DNA from 2 places in the Bacillus sp. 3255 genome. Region 2 is predicted to be linked to the other one. Evidence: riboswitches for the same ligand, from Rfam matches in the RefSeq annotation. Region 2 holds a riboswitch; the other holds the start of a gene.
The links. Region 2 has a riboswitch for cyclic di-AMP ahead of J2X61_RS32325 (C40 family peptidase). Riboswitches for the same ligand answer to the same signal wherever they lie in the genome.

Region 1 (8,123 bases), on a different contig from region 2:
GGCGGAAGTGTGGGGGCCGGAGCGCCGGGTGTGTATGGCCCGCGAGTTGACGAAGCGGTACGAGGAGTTCGTGCGCGGCACGATTGCAGAGTGCCTGGCGTTCCTGGAGCAGAATCCGCCGCAGGGCGAATACTGCTTGATCGCCGAAGGCGCGTCGGCCGAAGCGGCCAAGGAGGCCGCGGACGGCTGGTGGGAGGCGAAGACGCTTGCCGAGCATGTCGAGCATTATGAGGCGCAAGGCAGCGACCGGAAGGAAGCCATGAAGCAGGTGGCGAGCGACCGCGGGCTTTCCAAGCGAGACGTCTACAATGCTTTGCTTGATCGTTAAGGCGAGGGTGCCGATCGGGGTTGGGGAGAGGGAACCGCAAGCAAGGTTCCCTGCGTTCCGGACAAAAAAAGATCTCTAACCTGTGGCCGGAGCCAACACGATTAGAGATTAGAGGAGATATGAAAAAGGTTAGAATTACCAATAGGATAAGTGCTACTTCTATTATATACTATTTTTCTTATTTTGTCACAGGTGTTGGCATCTCTGCTAAACAAATATGACAAACAATTTTTCCCTTAAAGTACGAAACGCCTTCGGCATTCCCGCAGAAGATGCAGGCAGGCTCATATTTCTTAAGCATGATGCGTTCGCCATCTACATAAATTTCCAAAGCGTCCTTCTCGCCAATACCTAGCGTACGGCGCAATTCAATTGGAATTACGACGCGCCCCAACTCGTCAACTTTTCTTACAATACCCGTAGATTTCATCATCTATGTAAACCCCTTTCGATTTTATTAAAATTTTATCAATATCGTCATGTTTCGACATATCTTCTTGTCTTATGATACCAACCATTCCCAAAATAGTCAACTGGTTTTTCGCTCTTTCAAGCATAAAATTCATTTTTTTTCAAAAACCCGTTTTGCATGAAAAAGAGCGAAAAACCTTATAGAATAGGGGTTTGTAAATAATATATTACTACCATTCCGCGATAAAAGGATGAATTGGCCAATGGGTACGCAGAGGTCGAGGCTAAGAAAAATTGGAATTTGCTAATTCGACAAAATACGACATACCTTGTCGAAGTGTTGGATGGAAATGTCGAAAGTATGTAGAATGGAAGGAAGAGAGGTTGTGGACAGATGAAAGAAGAGAAAGTGTTTAAAGATCCGGTTCATAAATATATTTACGTACAGGATGATACGATCTGGGATTTAATCAATACGCGGGAGTTTCAGCGACTGCGCCGCATCCGGCAATTGGGTACCTCGTATTTAACTTTCCATGGTGCAGAGCATAGCCGGTTCTCGCATTCGCTCGGCGTATATGAAGTTACGCGCAAAATCATTTCTCAGTTCGAGCGCAATCAATATGAAGACTGGCCGAAGGAAGAACGGCTGTTGTGCCTGTGTGCGGCGCTGCTTCACGATTTGGGCCATGGCCCCTTCTCCCATTCCATCGAGAAAGCTTTCGGTACGAGGCATGAAGACTGGTCCTGCAAAATCGTGCTTGGCGATACGGAGGTCAACAGGGTACTCAGCCGGGTTTCGCCTGATTTTCCGAAAAAGGTGGCTGGCGTTATCTGCAAATCCTATAGCGAGGAAATCGTCGTTTCCCTAGTCTCCTCTCAGTTGGATGCCGATCGGATGGACTACCTCCTGAGGGATGCGTATTTCACCGGCGTTAACTACGGTACGTTCGATCTGGAGCGGATTCTTCGTGTCATTCGCCCTTACCGGGGGCATATTGTGGTCAAGGAGAGCGGCATGCATGCCGTTGAGGATTATTTGATGTCCCGCTATCAAATGTATTGGCAAGTCTATTTCCATCCGGTGACACGGAGTGCGGAGATTTTGCTGCATAAAATTTTCGCCAGGGCCAAACATTTATACGAGGATTATTATACGTTCGGCTTCATGACCGACCCGATTCTGCACCTCATTCAGAACCAAATTTCGCTGGACGATTATTTGCTGTTGGATGAATCCGTGATGCAGTCGATGCTGACGTTCTGGATGAGCGAGAAGGACCTTGTACTGGCCGATATGTGCAAGCGGTTCTTGGATCGGAAGCTGTATAAATACAGCACCTTCGATGAGTCCAATCAGCGCGTTATTCCGCTTATGGAGCAAGTGATGGAGGAGGTCGGCTTCGATCCGATCTACTACATGGAAATTGATTTCCCGACGAATCAGTCCTATGATGTGTACAGACCCGGGGAGACGGAGGACAATTTGCCGATTCTGTTGCTGGATCATAAGGAGACGCTGACGGAAATTACGCATCGGTCGGAGATTGTGCAGTCGATCAGCGGCTTCCAAATGGGCAAGCATCATGTCTACTATCCGGAGGAGTTTCTCGAACGCTTGAATCCGGGGGATTACCCGGATTTATGGAAGTTGCTCGGCGAGCGGGATTAGGAAATAGCTGAATTATGAAAGTATACATAAGAGATAAGGGAGAGTTACAGTTACCATGCTGACGGATTCGCATACACATCTAAATGCAGAACAGTTTCAAGTGGATCAGGAGGAGGTCATTCAGCGTGCGCGCGATGCCGGTGTTACGCGGATGGTGAATGTCGGATTCAACCGGGAGACGATTCCCAGTTCCATCGAACTTGCGGAGAAATATGATTTCATCTATACGACAGTGGGATGGCACCCTGTGGATGCTATCGATATGATGCCCGGCGATTTGGAATGGATTGAATCGCTATGCGCGCATGAGAAGGTGGTCGCTATCGGGGAGATCGGGCTGGACTATCACTGGGATAAGTCGCCGAGGGACGTACAGCAGCGTGTCTTCCGGGAGCAGATCGCACTTGCGCGGAAGCTGCGGATGCCTATCGTCATTCATAACCGGGACGCCCATCATGATATTCTGACCATATTGAAGGAGGAGAAAGCGTCCGAGGTCGGGGGCATTATGCACTGCTTCTCGGGCAGCTGGGAGACGGCGAAGCAATGTCTCGACATGAATTTCCATATTTCCTTCGGGGGTCCGGTAACGTTCAAGAATGCCAAACAGCCCAAAGAAGTCTTGGCTCAGGTTCCGTTGGACCGGTTGTTAATCGAGACGGATGCCCCGTACCTGACTCCGCATCCTTTCCGCGGCAAGCGCAATGAATCGGCTTATGTTCGACTGGTCGCTGAGACAGCCGCGGAAATACGGGGGCTTACGCTGGAAGAGATTGCAGAAATTACGACAAACAACGCTATTCGTTTGCTAGGACTCAAGTGATGCGTTCTTCGCGAATTTGCGCCGAAGGATGACGCCGCAGCCCAGCGAGATGAGAGCGAGCCCTAGAAGCGGAACTGTGTAATAAATCGGTGTGGAGCGGATGAGCAGAGGCACCGAGAGGATGCACAGCTCCAAGAGCAGGACGGCCCAGATGATGAAGGCCACAGAGCCTGCTTTCAGCCGGCGGTCCAGCGGATACATCTCCATCCAGAAGGTGTAGCGGTGCGCTCGCTCCAAGGGTGTCAGCTGGATCATCGAGACAAGTAAGGCGATCAAGAAGATAAGCGTTCTCGCCGCAGGGCTGCTCGAGACGGCGATGGCGAGTGCTCCCAGCAAGGAAACCCGCAGCACGATGGAGAACAGCTCGGTACGCAGTAAAGTTTTCATATATATGTAGAGATAGGTTGCATCCTGTTTAAAAGGAATAAATCTCGTCACCCCGCTGATCCAGCTTCGGCGGGTTATTCGCGTTCCCAGCTGAGGCACGTCAACGAACCAGTTGAAGAAGGCGTAAAGCCGTGCCTGCTGCTGCTTTTCCCTTGTAATGAGGTAATCCCAGCCGATGACAAATTTGGTGACGTAATGCGCGGCGGTCAGCCAAGCGAGCGTCAGCAGAAGAGCGGCTGCGCTTGCCCAGAATACGCTGCCCAGGAATTGCAGGGATACGAGGCCTGCCGTAGCGATCCAGCGAAAGCCTGCCGAAAGCCGTCTAGCCCGCTCGCTCGTGAACCGGCTCTCCTGCCAGCTTGCCAATAAATTGGCTACCTTTATTAATAGTAGAAGAACCAGCATGACGAGAAAGTGCTGTTCGGAAGACCCGAGACAATGGTGGTACAGCGGCCATAGGACGACCCAGGCAATGAATGTCCAGAAAGCCTGCAGAGCCAGACTGTACATGAAGCTGCTGCGGAAGTAAGGGCCCATTCGATGCTCGGCGGGAAGCAGGAACATCCGGTCGGCGCCCCTGACCAACGTGCGAATCGGGCTTGATGCCAGCAGGGGGACAAGCAGCAGGAGGACGACCCAAAGATAGGGATAATCTGTCGGAAGACGCTGTAATATTTTTGCATAATAATAGGAAGAAACGATGACAAGAAATAACAGCAGGCCGAAAAAATTGCTGCGTGCCGCATACTGCAGATAGCCCATGGATTCCTTCATATAATGTTCGAATCTGCGCTGCCACAGGGTGCGGGTGTCTAGGTCCATGGCATTCATAAGGACTCCCCTTTGACCAGTTTATAGAAGATGTCGTCCAGTGACGCTTGCTGGAGCCCGGTTTGCTGACGCAATTCGACTAAATCTCCCTGTGCGACCATATGCCCTTTGTGCAGAACGACATAGTTATCGCAATATTTCTCAATTGTAGACAAAATGTGTGACGAAATCAGGAAACTTGCGCCTCGGCGTTTCATCTGCACCATAAGCTCCAATAAAGAGCGGATCGCCAAAGGATCGAGGCCGAGGAACGGTTCGTCGATAATGTACAAGGAAGGCTCGATAAGGAAGGCATTCATGATCATGACCTTCTGTTTCATTCCTTTGGACAAGTGGCTGGCGAAGGCGTTCAGCTTGTCCTGCATCTGAAATTGCTCCAGAAGCTTCTGCGAGCGCGACAAGTAATCCGCTTCGTTTAATCCGTAAGCCCTAGCGGTGAGCTCGAGGTGCTCGCGGATCGTCAATTCTTCATACAGCTCCGGACTTTCCGGCACGTATGCGTAAGTTGCGCGATAAGGCAGCGGGTTCTCCGCCAGCGTCAGGCCGTTGATTTTGATCGATCCCTTTTGCGGTTGAAGCAGGCCGAGGATATTTTTGATTGTTGTGCTTTTACCTGCTCCATTCAATCCGATCAATCCCATCATTTCGCCTTGTCGAATCGAAAATGTGAGGTCATGAAGTACAGGTTTATTTGGCAAATATCCCCCATATAAAGCGTTTACTTCTAGAATGGGCCCCATCTCATAGCCTCCCTGAATAGCAAATTATTGGTATTTCGGAACGTATTTCTTTCACGAACATTATAAACAAATTTAGTTTCTAAGCCTAGTTTCGTAGTGAAAACACGAAAAAACCTAGTATTCGTACGTTATAGTGAGAAAAAGGTAGATAAAAAGTGGTTTTATTTCACAAACAAGCGAATTTTAATCGATTTAGCCCTTTTTAATAGGTGTCAATCCCTTTACAGCCAGAGATTAACAGCGTAATATACTTTTCATAATAACTTAATAACCAATTTGCCATTTTTCCATTCGCTGAGTTCCAATTATGGGAACGGGGGAACCACTGTAAGCCGGATTAGCGCATAAGCTGATCAAGCGAACAGAGTGTGTAACAGGGGTGAATCTTGGGTGTTAAACGTAAGTTGACATCCGAGTAGGGCGACTCTCACGTCCGAATCCGTCAGCTAACCTCGTAAGCGTAAGAGAGGTAACGATTGTCGTGCGTGCTATTTTGTGTATTTAACTATGCAAACTAAGCCAGCGAGAAGAGTCCTCTTCTTGCTGGCTTTTTATTTCCTGTAAGGACCTATCCGATCCGGACGACGATTCGCGTACCGGAACTCAGAGGAGGATGAACCGGCAATCGGGGTGAATCGCCGATTCGCAGCTCTATATTCAGCGGGCTGGCGGTGATGAACACGTTAAGTTAAATTTAAACCTTAGTCGCGTCAAATCTAATCATGCTGTAACCTGGCGGCGAGGCTTTGAAGGAGGACCGAAGAAGTGGGCAGTATCTCTTTAAGCGAGACCCATGTAAAACGATCATCCAGCATGTCCTTCGCATTGCGATGGAAGCATGAAAACTTGCGTTTGATTTTGAGTTTGGCTCTTATCTCAATCGCAATGACTTTCATGTTTTTGGTGTTGTTGTACGGTACGGCTACCAAGAGCGTATCCGTGGTTGTGAATGGACAAGAAACCGTTGTGCACACGAAGCAATGGGTCCTGCAACGCCTACTGGATGAACAAGCCATAACGATTGGTGAACACGATGAAATATCTGCAGAGCCTTCGACTACGATCAAGGGCGGAGATAAATTCGTCATCGAACACGCTTCCCCAATTCAATTGACTGCTGATGGAAAGACCACCACTGTTTACACAACTGCAAGAACGGTCGAAAGTGCATTGCAACGTTTACATATTGCACTTGGGGAGCAAGATAAATTAACTCCTGAACCGACAGCCGCTCTGAACGCCGGCGATGAGATCAAGATCGTCCGCGTAAAGAAAGAGACGGAGGAAGTGACCGAAGCGATTGCATTCGATACCGAGAAGAAGAACGATGCATCGATGCTTAAAGGCAAAGAGCAAGTTGTTCAAGAAGGCAAAGAGGGCGTTCTGCTGAAAAAGAAAGAGAAAACGTATGAAGACGGTGTACTCGTTGCGGAAGCCGTTGTAAGCCAAGAAGTGAAGCAAGAAAGCGTCAATAAAGTCGTGTCCGTCGGCACGAAAAATCCCGTTGTTGTTCTATCGGCCTCATCTCCAAGTGTGGATGAAGTTTCTAAAAATGGTGTTACATTCGGCTATAAGCAAATTCTGAAAAATGTGAAGCTGACCGCCTATTCGGCAGGGGTTGATTCGACAGGCAAAGCGGAAGGAACTCCTGGGTACGGTAAGACATACACAGGAACTACGGTTACTGAAGGCAGAACGATTGCAGTTGATCCCAAGGTGATCCCGCTCGGATGGTGGGTTTACATTGAGGGTGTGGGCTTCCGTCGTGCCGAAGATATCGGCAGCGGTGTGAAAGGCCAAATGATTGACGTATACTTCGAAGACCATAACTATGCCAATAAATTCGGAACGAAACAAGGGTACACCGTATATGTCGTAGGACCAAAAAAACCGTCTGAAAACTAAGTGTAAACGTCTGTTATAGCGGGAAGAATGTCATATATACGTGGCCAGGCTGGCAGTCTGGGCGAAAGAAGAGGGGTCCCCTCTTCTTTTTCTGCGTAGATAAGATATTATATATATTAGGCTTGCAATGGCCGTATCTGGGGTACGGAAAGGGAATCGATTTATGATCAAAGAAGTCATTGTCGTCGAAGGCAAGGATGACACGGCCGCGATCCGCCGAGCTGTCGAGGCGGATACGATAGAAACCGGCGGCTCCGCCATCGGGCAAGCCGTCTTGAAACGCATTGCGCTAGCGCAGCAGCGCAGAGGCGTTATTATTTTCACGGATCCCGATCACGCCGGCGAGCGGATCCGCAAGATTGTCGCCGCCAAGGTGCCGGGCTGCAAGCATGCCTTCATCACGCAGGAGCAGGCGGAGTACAAGGGCGACATCGGCGTGGAGAATGCATCGCCGGAGACGATCCGGCAGGCGCTGCAGAACCTTCGGACGGAGTACGAAGGGGCTGTCTCGCAGCTAACCATGGAGGATCTCGTGAAGGCAGGGCTGATCGTCCATCCCGAGGCTGCGTCACGCCGGCTCGTTGTAGGGAACGCGCTTGGCATCGGCTACTGCAATGGCAAGCAATTTTATAAACGATGTGCGATGTTCCAGATTTCGCGTGAGGAATTCGAGGCGGCTCTGGAGCATCTGGAAACGACGAATATATAGATAAATGAGGTCTATAGGATGAATATACCCGGCAATCCCGTGAATGTAACAGCAGAGGACGTGGCAACACCCAGCAAGACGAAGCAAATTATCAAGAAGCATAATCTCGTGCTCAAGAAGAGTCTGGGTCAGAACTTCCTGATCGACCAGAACATCCTGAGCAAGATCATCTCGGCCGCCGAGCTCGGGCCGAATAAAGGCGCGTTGGAGATCGGCCCCGGCATCGGGGCGCTCACCCAGCAGCTGGCCAAGCTCGCAGGGCGCGTCTTGGCCGTGGAGATCGACCAGCGTCTGCTGCCTATTCTAGGCGAGACGCT
Region 2 (8,123 bases):
ATACTACTCGCCATACTATGATTTGCAAAATGCGATGGACCGGCAGAAGGTCGTTCTGCAAACGATGGTGCGCAGCGGCTTCATCACGCAGGAGGCAGCGGACGCCGCCGCCAAAGAGAAGCTGACGATTCAGCCGTTAACGAAGAAGAAGCCCGCAGCAGCCCCCTATTTCCGGGATTATGTGCGGACGCTCGCGACAGAACAGCTGGGCATTTCGGAGGAGCAATTCGACGAAGGCGGCATTCGCATCTATACCACGCTCGATAAGAAAGCGCAGGATATCGCCGAGAACGTGGTGGCCAAGCAATTGAACGGCAAAACCGAGCTGCAAGCAGCCCTCGTCGCCATTGACCCGCGATCCGGAGAAATCAAGGCGATGGTAGGCGGACGAGACTACTCGGAGAACCAGTTCAACCGGGCGCTCTCGAATACGAGACAGCCTGGGTCATCGTTCAAACCGATCGTTTATATGGTCGCTTTGGAGAATGGGTATACCCCCGTCACACAGGTGAAAAGCGAACCGACGGTCTTCACCTACGACGAGGGCCGGCAGCGCTATACGCCGAGGAACTTCAACGACCAATACGCTAACGCCAACATTGATATGCGGCAGGCGATCTCGAAGTCGGACAATATTTATGCCGTGCATACGATTCTGGATGTCGGACCCCAGAAGGTCATTGATCTGGCCCGCAAGCTGGGCATCGATTCACCGATGAAGCCACTGCCGTCGCTGGCGCTCGGCTCCTTCCCGGTCAGCCCGCTCGAGATGGCTTCCGCCTTCGGCACGATTGCGAACCAAGGCATTCATAAGGAAACGACGGCGATTGTGCGGATTGAGGATGCCGGCGGCAAGATTTTATATGAAGCGAAGCCGAAGGAAGAGCAAGTGCTCAATCCGGCCGTCGCCTATGTGATGACGAATCTGATGGAGAGCGTATTCGAGGAAGGCGGTACGGGCAATCGGGTTGCCGGGACAATCAAGCGGCCGATTGCGGGCAAAACCGGAACGACCGACACTGACGCATGGCTCGTCGGCTTCACGCCTGAGCTCGCTACCGCCGTCTGGGTCGGCTATGATAAAAGCCGGGACATCTCAACCGTCGAGTCCCACCTGGCCTCGCCGATCTTCGCGGAATTTACGGAGCAGACGCTGGAGGCGATACCGCCGAAGCTTTTCCCAACTCCGGAAGGCGTCACCAGCGTCTATATCGACCCCGCGAGCGGCAAGCTGTCCAATGAGGACTGCCCGAATGCCCATCTGGAAGCTTTCCTCGCCGGCACGGAGCCGACGACGTACTGCACGGGCAAGCCCGCCAAGCCGGCCGCCGGCGAGGACGGCAAGAACCCGGCCAAGGGCCAAAACGGTTCTTGGTGGAACGACCTCAAGCGCTGGTGGAACGACTGACCGCGCGGTTTCGGAAAACACAAAAAGGCAGAACTAAGCGCGTCTTAGTCTGCCTTTTTGCTGTCCTAGTATATGAGGTAACATACACTAGGGTCTAGTATACCCGGTTCACAAGTGCGTAACAATGGATGACACATAATGTTCATAATCTCTATGAAGCCTTGCTGCGATTAGGAAAGGGCATCTTTCAGCGCTTGGTCCGAGCGGTTCCACCATTCCACATTATGGGCGATAAGCCGATCTTTGAGCAAGGCGCGCTCGTTATCGGACAAGCCTTCGAGGATGAATTTGCGCTTCATGGCCGCATCCATTTTGTTCACGTGGTCGGCAAGAATTTTCCATCCTTTGCGCGCTTCCGTATCCACCAGCATTTCGCAGGCCGACATGCCGGCATAGTAAGCACCCTCCTCGGTGCGGTCTACCGCCACCCACACGATCCAGGCTTTACGACCGTTCGGCACGTCGTCCTTGTTCGTCGAGAATTTGATCCCTTTCTCGATTTTACTCTTCGCATGAAGCGTCCCCTCATCCAGATACGCCTCATCGCCGTCAATAATAATTCCCGAAACGTTGCTAAGATCGATCGCTCCGGCACCGAAGCCTTTGTGATTCACTTTGGAGCTTACTATATTCAAGGCCAGCTTCTTTTTGTCAGCTTCCATGAGAACACCTTCCACTCTTCGTAATGTTAAAATGACGCTTTGCTTTCATTGTAGCTAAAGTCCATCTCCAGAACAAGAGCCGTGCATCCTGCCCCCGCCAGGCCGTGCCGGCACGCTTGCCAACAATTCTTTTCAGCTCATAGAAATAATCCCCAGGTTGTCTACATATACATGCTGTAGATGCTTGTTAGGCGGGGTGAATCTATTGAGTGTTCTGTTCAAAAACCGCAAGGTACAATGGTTCGTGGTTATGCTCCTTGCAGCAGGCGCCGTCCTGCTGTCTGAAACTTTGCTCCCATCCGCAAGTAAACCGGTACTGCCCGTCGTCTCGCGGGACGAACCCTCAGCTCCGGCACCGGACATGCAGCCCGCGGATCGCGGCAAGCCCCCGGAGAAGCAGACGCCGGAACCGCTCAGTTACCGGATTGCGGAATATCACATGAACGTTGCCTATACGCCGGAGACAAGGCAGCTCCAAGGGCAGCAGACCTTTACATGGGAGAACCCCGGCACCGTTCCTGTGCAGGAAATTTACCTTCATTTGTATCCGAACGCTTTCGCTTCTAAGAAAACGACATTTATGCGCGAATCCGGCGGCAAGCTGCGCCAAGATGAAGCAACGGACGATAGCACCGGACGAATGGACTTGCTTTCCGTGAAATCGTCCGAAGGTGAGGATCTGACGCCGCGTATGGCGTTCGTGCAGCCCGATGACGGCAATAAAGACGACCAGACGCTGCTCAAAATCCCGCTGTCGAAACCGGTTGGAGCCGGAGAACGCGTCACCCTCAAGACGGAGTTCCTCGTCAAGCTGCCCGCAGCTTTCGCCAGAATGGGCTATGTGGATGACTTCGTCATGGCCGGGCAGTGGTTCCCGAAAGTGGCGGCTTATGAGCGCGCAGGCACAAGGGGCCGTGCCGAGCCGGGCTGGAATCTCCATCAATACCACGGAAATTCCGAGTTTTACGCCAATTTCGGCCTTTATGATGTGAAGATTCAAGTACCGGCCAATTACACCGTAGCGGCTACCGGATTCCCGGTGAAGCCTGCCGTGACGGAGAACGGTACGAAGACGTACCAATTCTACGCCGATGACGTGCATGATTTCGCCTGGTCGGCATCGCCGCATTTCGTGTATGTGGAAGAGCCCTTCTCTACACCGCAAATCCCCGGCGTCAAGATTAAGCTTTACCTCGATCCGAATCATCAAGAATTGAAGGACCGCTATATGATCGCCGCCAAAAAGGCGCTGTCCCGGTACAGCCAGTGGTACGGAACTTATCCCTACTCCACGCTCTCGATCGTCGTTCCCCCTCCGGGCGGCAACGGCGCAGGCGGTATGGAGTATCCGACCTTGATAACCGCATGGGGAGCCAGCGATAAGAATCCGGACCTCGATCTGGAACGCGTCGTCGTTCATGAGATCGGACATCAATACTTCTATGGACTCGTAGCCACCAATGAATTCGAGGAGGCGTGGCTGGACGAAGGATTCACCTCCTATGCCGAGGACAAAGTAATGGAAGCTGACTTCGGGCAAGCCCCTAATCTGCCTGTGGAATCAAGCTACATCACTTCCCCCCTTGCCCTGCAAAAAAATGCGTGGACGTACGGAGGCCACGATCAATATGCGGAAAATGTTTATACGAGAGGCAAGCTTGTACTGAAAGCAATTGAAAAGCAGGTTGGCGCGAAGACGATGGACCGCATCATGCGCACTTATTTCCAGCGATGGGAATTCAAGCATCCATCCACCCGCGACTTCCAGGCGGTCGTCGAAGAAGTGACGAAGACGAAGTGGGACGAATTCTTCAACGCTTACGTCTACGGTTCGATGATGATGGACTACACCGTCGAGAGCATTCGTGTGAAAGCCACCGGCAGCAAAGGAACGGGACCTTATGAGAGCTCCGTCCTCATCTCCAAGCGCGGCGGCAACTCGCCCGAGGTGCCGATTCAATTCCATTTCGCCGACGGGACGATGCTGGACAAAACGTGGGACGGCAAGGAGAGCAGCATCGAGTTCAAATTAACGCACACCACGCCGGTCGACTGGGTCCGCATAGACCCGAACTATACGCTCATCCTGGAGAACAAACATATCAATAATTTCATGCAAACTGAAGTGGACACCAAGTGGAAAATCCGCTGGAACCTCGGCATCATCCAATTCCTGCAGGCTATCTTTGGGTGGGTCGCCTGGTAGGCGCCCCACTCTCAATTAACGCTTACGAGGCAAGTTTTCCTTAGGAGGGAACCCCGTGAAAACCTATCTCAACTATGGCTTCAGGGAGGCATTGCGGCAGCCCTTCGCCACCATTGTCTTGTTCATCTATCAGATGGGCTGGGGCATCCTGCTCTATAAGCTGGTGCAGGGGGTGCTCGTCCCGCTTATGCACCGCTATCCCGGCGGCGACCAGCCGAAGGAATCGCTGCACCTCTTTCTCGCGGAGAGCCAGTTCCAGCTGATCAAAACCGACCTCAGCCACTCCTACCTCTGGTGGCTAGCCGTGCTGCTCCTGATTCGCATGCTGCTCACCCCTGTGCTGAACAGCGGCGTCTACTATTCGCTCACGCATACGGATCAAAACGCCGGTTACCGCTTCTTTCGCGGCATCAAGGAGCTGACCTTGCCCTTCTTCATCGCCTATTTGACTCGCCTGGCGCTGTCCCTGCTCCCGCTGATCTGGCTGCTGCCCAAAGCGCAGCGCCTATTCGCGCACAGCACCTCCTACGAAGAGGCCGTCCTCCACTTGCTGCCTTGGCTTGCAGGCATGCTCGTTTACGGCTTCCTCCTGCATCTGCTGTTTATGTATGTCCAGTTCGCCATCGCAGCCCATATGGGCATTATATCCACCTTAATGACCTTCATGCGGCATTCGCTGCCGATTATCGGTTTGTCGCTCATTCTTCTGCTGAGCTCAGGGCTTCTGACGGGGATTACCGTCACGGCAACCTATCTGTGGGCAGGGCTTGCGGCGCTGATGATCTACCAGCTCTTCCCGTTATTCAACATCTTCCTGCAAATGTGGGCGATTTCGTCACAATACCAGCTGCTTACAGCAAAAAGCGAAGGGTGAAGCTCCCCGCTGACATGCAAGGTTATCCGCCAGGTCCGTTCGGATCTTGGCAGATAACCTTTTTCCACTTTTTTCGCTTCTTTTCTTGCTTCCTCTCCCTCTCCGGCATTCCTCCGGCGCATGGATATCATGAACAAGACACTCATTTCCATGCACAAAGCCGCATAAACCCAATACACGCTTTAAAATAAGACACGAATCGACGGAATATGCGCGATCCAACCCCACAGCAAACCACGAACCCTCTATTTTTTCGGTTTAATTCGCCGATGAAATCGTTTACTTCCTTGAAAATTTGGTTTTATTTGTCTGGAAAACGAACGAATTCACTTTTTTTGCCCAAAAATGCCCCGAATAAGGAGGAATTTCGATATTTATGACGAATTACAGTGACTAGCATCATAAAACCAAATATTTCATGCCGAATTCCCCGTCCTTATTGGGGAAACGGGGGAACCATTCCGGGTGAATTGATCTTGCAAGACAGGGATCATAGGGAACCTTCAACCGAACCCTCCAGCTAACCTCGTAGGCACCGGAAGGAGACAAGCAGTTGAAAAAGGTTGTTGCTCTTGCTTTCAGTCTTGTTTTGTTTTTGAGTGTAGCTTTAGGAAGCGCGTCTGCGTCAGAATCCACATTGGACTCAACGGTTGACGGATTGCTTGGAACACCGTACAAAGATGCCGGTACGACAACCAGAGGTTTTGATTGCTCCGGGTTCACCGCATACGTGTTCAACCAATTCGGCATTGACCTTCCTCATAGTTCGGCTGCTCAAAATAAAGAAGGCTACTGGATTGACAAAAGTGATCTTCGCAAAGGCGATCTTGTGTTCTTCAACACAGGAGGCCAAGGTGTTTCTCACGTAGGCATCTACCTTGGAAACGGTGAATTCGTTCATTCGGCATCCAACGAGGGCGTCGTGATTAATAAGCTTAGCCAATCCTATTACGCGAAGAGATATGTATCCGCCAGACGCGTTCTGTGGGATGATATCTACAATCAGCTAACTGCTGAATCCAAGTAATTCTCTTGCTTTACACGAATAAAGCCCGGATAGCTTCAGCTCCCTAGAGCCGCTTTCAGGGCTTTTATTCATTTCGGACCTTAAGAAAGGATACCCGCCATGTCGCAAACAAGCTACTCCGGCAACCCGCCTTTCCCCAGTATCATCCAGTCTCTTGAAGAGCTAAGACCGCGTGTAGGCGAACCACACCTGGCCGTGCAGCACAAGGTCGTCTCGAGCATGGATGATCACATTCGTGCCTTCGTGGCCAAATCACCGTTATTCTTCCTGTCCACTTCCAACCAGTCCGGTCTGTGCGACGTCTCTCCGCGCGGGGATGAGCCCGGTTTCGTCCGCATCCTCGATGATAAGCGCCTGATCTATCCGGAAAGACTCGGGAACCGGCGCATTGACTCCTTGCAAAATCTGCTCACTAATCCGCAAGTCGGCATGGTGTTCCTTATTCCTGGCGTGGAAACCGTCCTGCGGATTAACGGCCGGGCATGGCTGACGCAGGACGAGGAGCTGCTTGCCGGTATGCAGCTTAACGGCAAGCAGCCTGTTGTCGGCGTCGGCGTCGGCGTCGAAGTGCAGGAATGCTTCATTCACTGCAGCCGGGCTCTCAAGCTGGCCCGCGTCTGGCAGCAGGATACGTGGCTGCCTGAGCAGGAGCATCCGGATTCGATGTCCATGTTCCGCGCTCACGTGGCGCGCAACGGCATCGAGCTGAAAGAATAACTTGACATAGCATGTAAGCCGTCCTATAATAGCGGCATCGGTTTTCTAGGGTTCCGTGACGCTGCAGCGCCAGTCTGGTCCGAGAGAAAACACACAGCGAATACGCTGTGAACACGGAGGGAGAAAAGCCCGGGAGTCATATCGCGCAGCGATAGTGCTTCCAGGCTTTTTTCTTTGTGTCCGGGTTAGGATGACCCGCAATGAAGGAGGGATTCAACATGGCATGGCTGTATCTTGTCATAGCAGGCGTTTTCGAGGTGGTATGGGCCATCTCCTTGAAATTTTCCAACGGTTTCACGCGTTTGGTGCCGTCCGTTATCACGGTTACCGGCATGATCATCAGCTTTTATTTCCTGGCTGTCGCCACCAAGACGCTCCCCATCGGCACCGCCTATGCGGCATGGACAGGGATCGGCGCCGTAGGGGCGATCATTGTCGGCACCCTTTTCCTGAACGAGCCGGTCAGTTTGACGCGTATTTTGTTCATGATCCTTATTCTTGTCGGGGTTCTCGGACTGAAGTTCACATCCGGACACTGATCGATCCCCAAGCGGCCGATGAGATAAGGGGTTAGGCCACCGTATAACTCACATACCAGAAGGAGCTGCCGACATAGATCCGCAAGTTCTCGGACAGAGGCTTAAAGATCTCGTTCAATTCCTCATACGTGTAGTAATTTTTGAGGATTTCATGCTTGGAGCCGTCGGCCAGCTCCCTTCTTTTGTACGTATCCTCGCTGTGCTCGCTCGCGATCAGCTCCCCGCCCCTGCCGGGAACGTATACATTATCGGCGATCAAGACGTGCGCTCCTTGGCCTAGACGTTCATGGAAGCCTTGCAGGAAGGCGTTCAGGCGGTTTTTGGGAATATGCGAGAACCAGAAATTGGCCAGTCCGCAATCGAAGTCCCCTTCGATATCCCCAAGCCGGTAAGCATCCCCTTGAACAAAGGCTGCGTTGCGCTTCGGCCACGGCTTGGACTTCGCAATCTGCAAGACCTCGGGCCGAATGTCCACGCCCACGATGCGCTCAGCCGCTTCGGCGGCATACTGCGTCCAGTACCCGGTGCCGCAAGCAATCTCCAGAACGCTCCTCCCCGCTGTCAGCTTCCTTACCACAGCCGCAATGAGCTCAAGCTCCTGCCGGTAATCCGCATCCTCCCGCGCATAGATATGCTCATACTCCGCCGCTCGCGCCCCATAGTATTCCTGCATGCTTGCCTTCTCATCAT

Region 1: it holds a riboswitch for cyclic di-AMP, as region 2 does, so the genes downstream of both, J2X61_RS34155 (resuscitation-promoting factor) here and J2X61_RS32325 (C40 family peptidase) in region 2, are expected to answer to the same signal.

The regions. Positions count from the first base shown of each region.
Region 1 is NZ_JAVDUS010000032.1:7,910-16,032, forward strand. It holds gene rsmI (16S rRNA (cytidine(1402)-2'-O)-methyltransferase) at 1-328, shown strand, start outside; gene J2X61_RS34130 (AbrB/MazE/SpoVT family DNA-binding domain-containing protein) at 507-761, opposite strand; gene J2X61_RS34135 (HD domain-containing protein) at 1,134-2,411, shown strand; gene J2X61_RS34140 (TatD family hydrolase) at 2,467-3,234, shown strand; gene J2X61_RS34145 (ABC transporter permease) at 3,220-4,452, opposite strand; gene J2X61_RS34150 (ABC transporter ATP-binding protein) at 4,449-5,192, opposite strand; cyclic di-AMP (ydaO/yuaA leader) riboswitch at 5,475-5,668, shown strand; gene J2X61_RS34155 (resuscitation-promoting factor) at 6,006-7,097, shown strand; gene rnmV (ribonuclease M5) at 7,261-7,806, shown strand; gene rsmA (16S rRNA (adenine(1518)-N(6)/adenine(1519)-N(6))-dimethyltransferase RsmA) at 7,825-8,123, shown strand, end outside.
Region 2 is NZ_JAVDUS010000027.1:99,897-108,019, reverse strand. It holds gene J2X61_RS32345 (transglycosylase domain-containing protein) at 1-1,408, shown strand, start outside; gene J2X61_RS32340 (YwhD family protein) at 1,579-2,070, opposite strand; gene J2X61_RS32335 (M1 family metallopeptidase) at 2,321-4,276, shown strand; gene J2X61_RS32330 (hypothetical protein) at 4,332-5,150, shown strand; cyclic di-AMP (ydaO/yuaA leader) riboswitch at 5,560-5,700, shown strand; gene J2X61_RS32325 (C40 family peptidase) at 5,704-6,177, shown strand; gene J2X61_RS32320 (MSMEG_1061 family FMN-dependent PPOX-type flavoprotein) at 6,277-6,894, shown strand; guanidine-I (ykkC/yxkD leader) riboswitch at 6,929-7,032, shown strand; gene sugE (quaternary ammonium compound efflux SMR transporter SugE) at 7,113-7,433, shown strand; gene J2X61_RS32310 (methyltransferase domain-containing protein) at 7,465-8,123, opposite strand, start outside.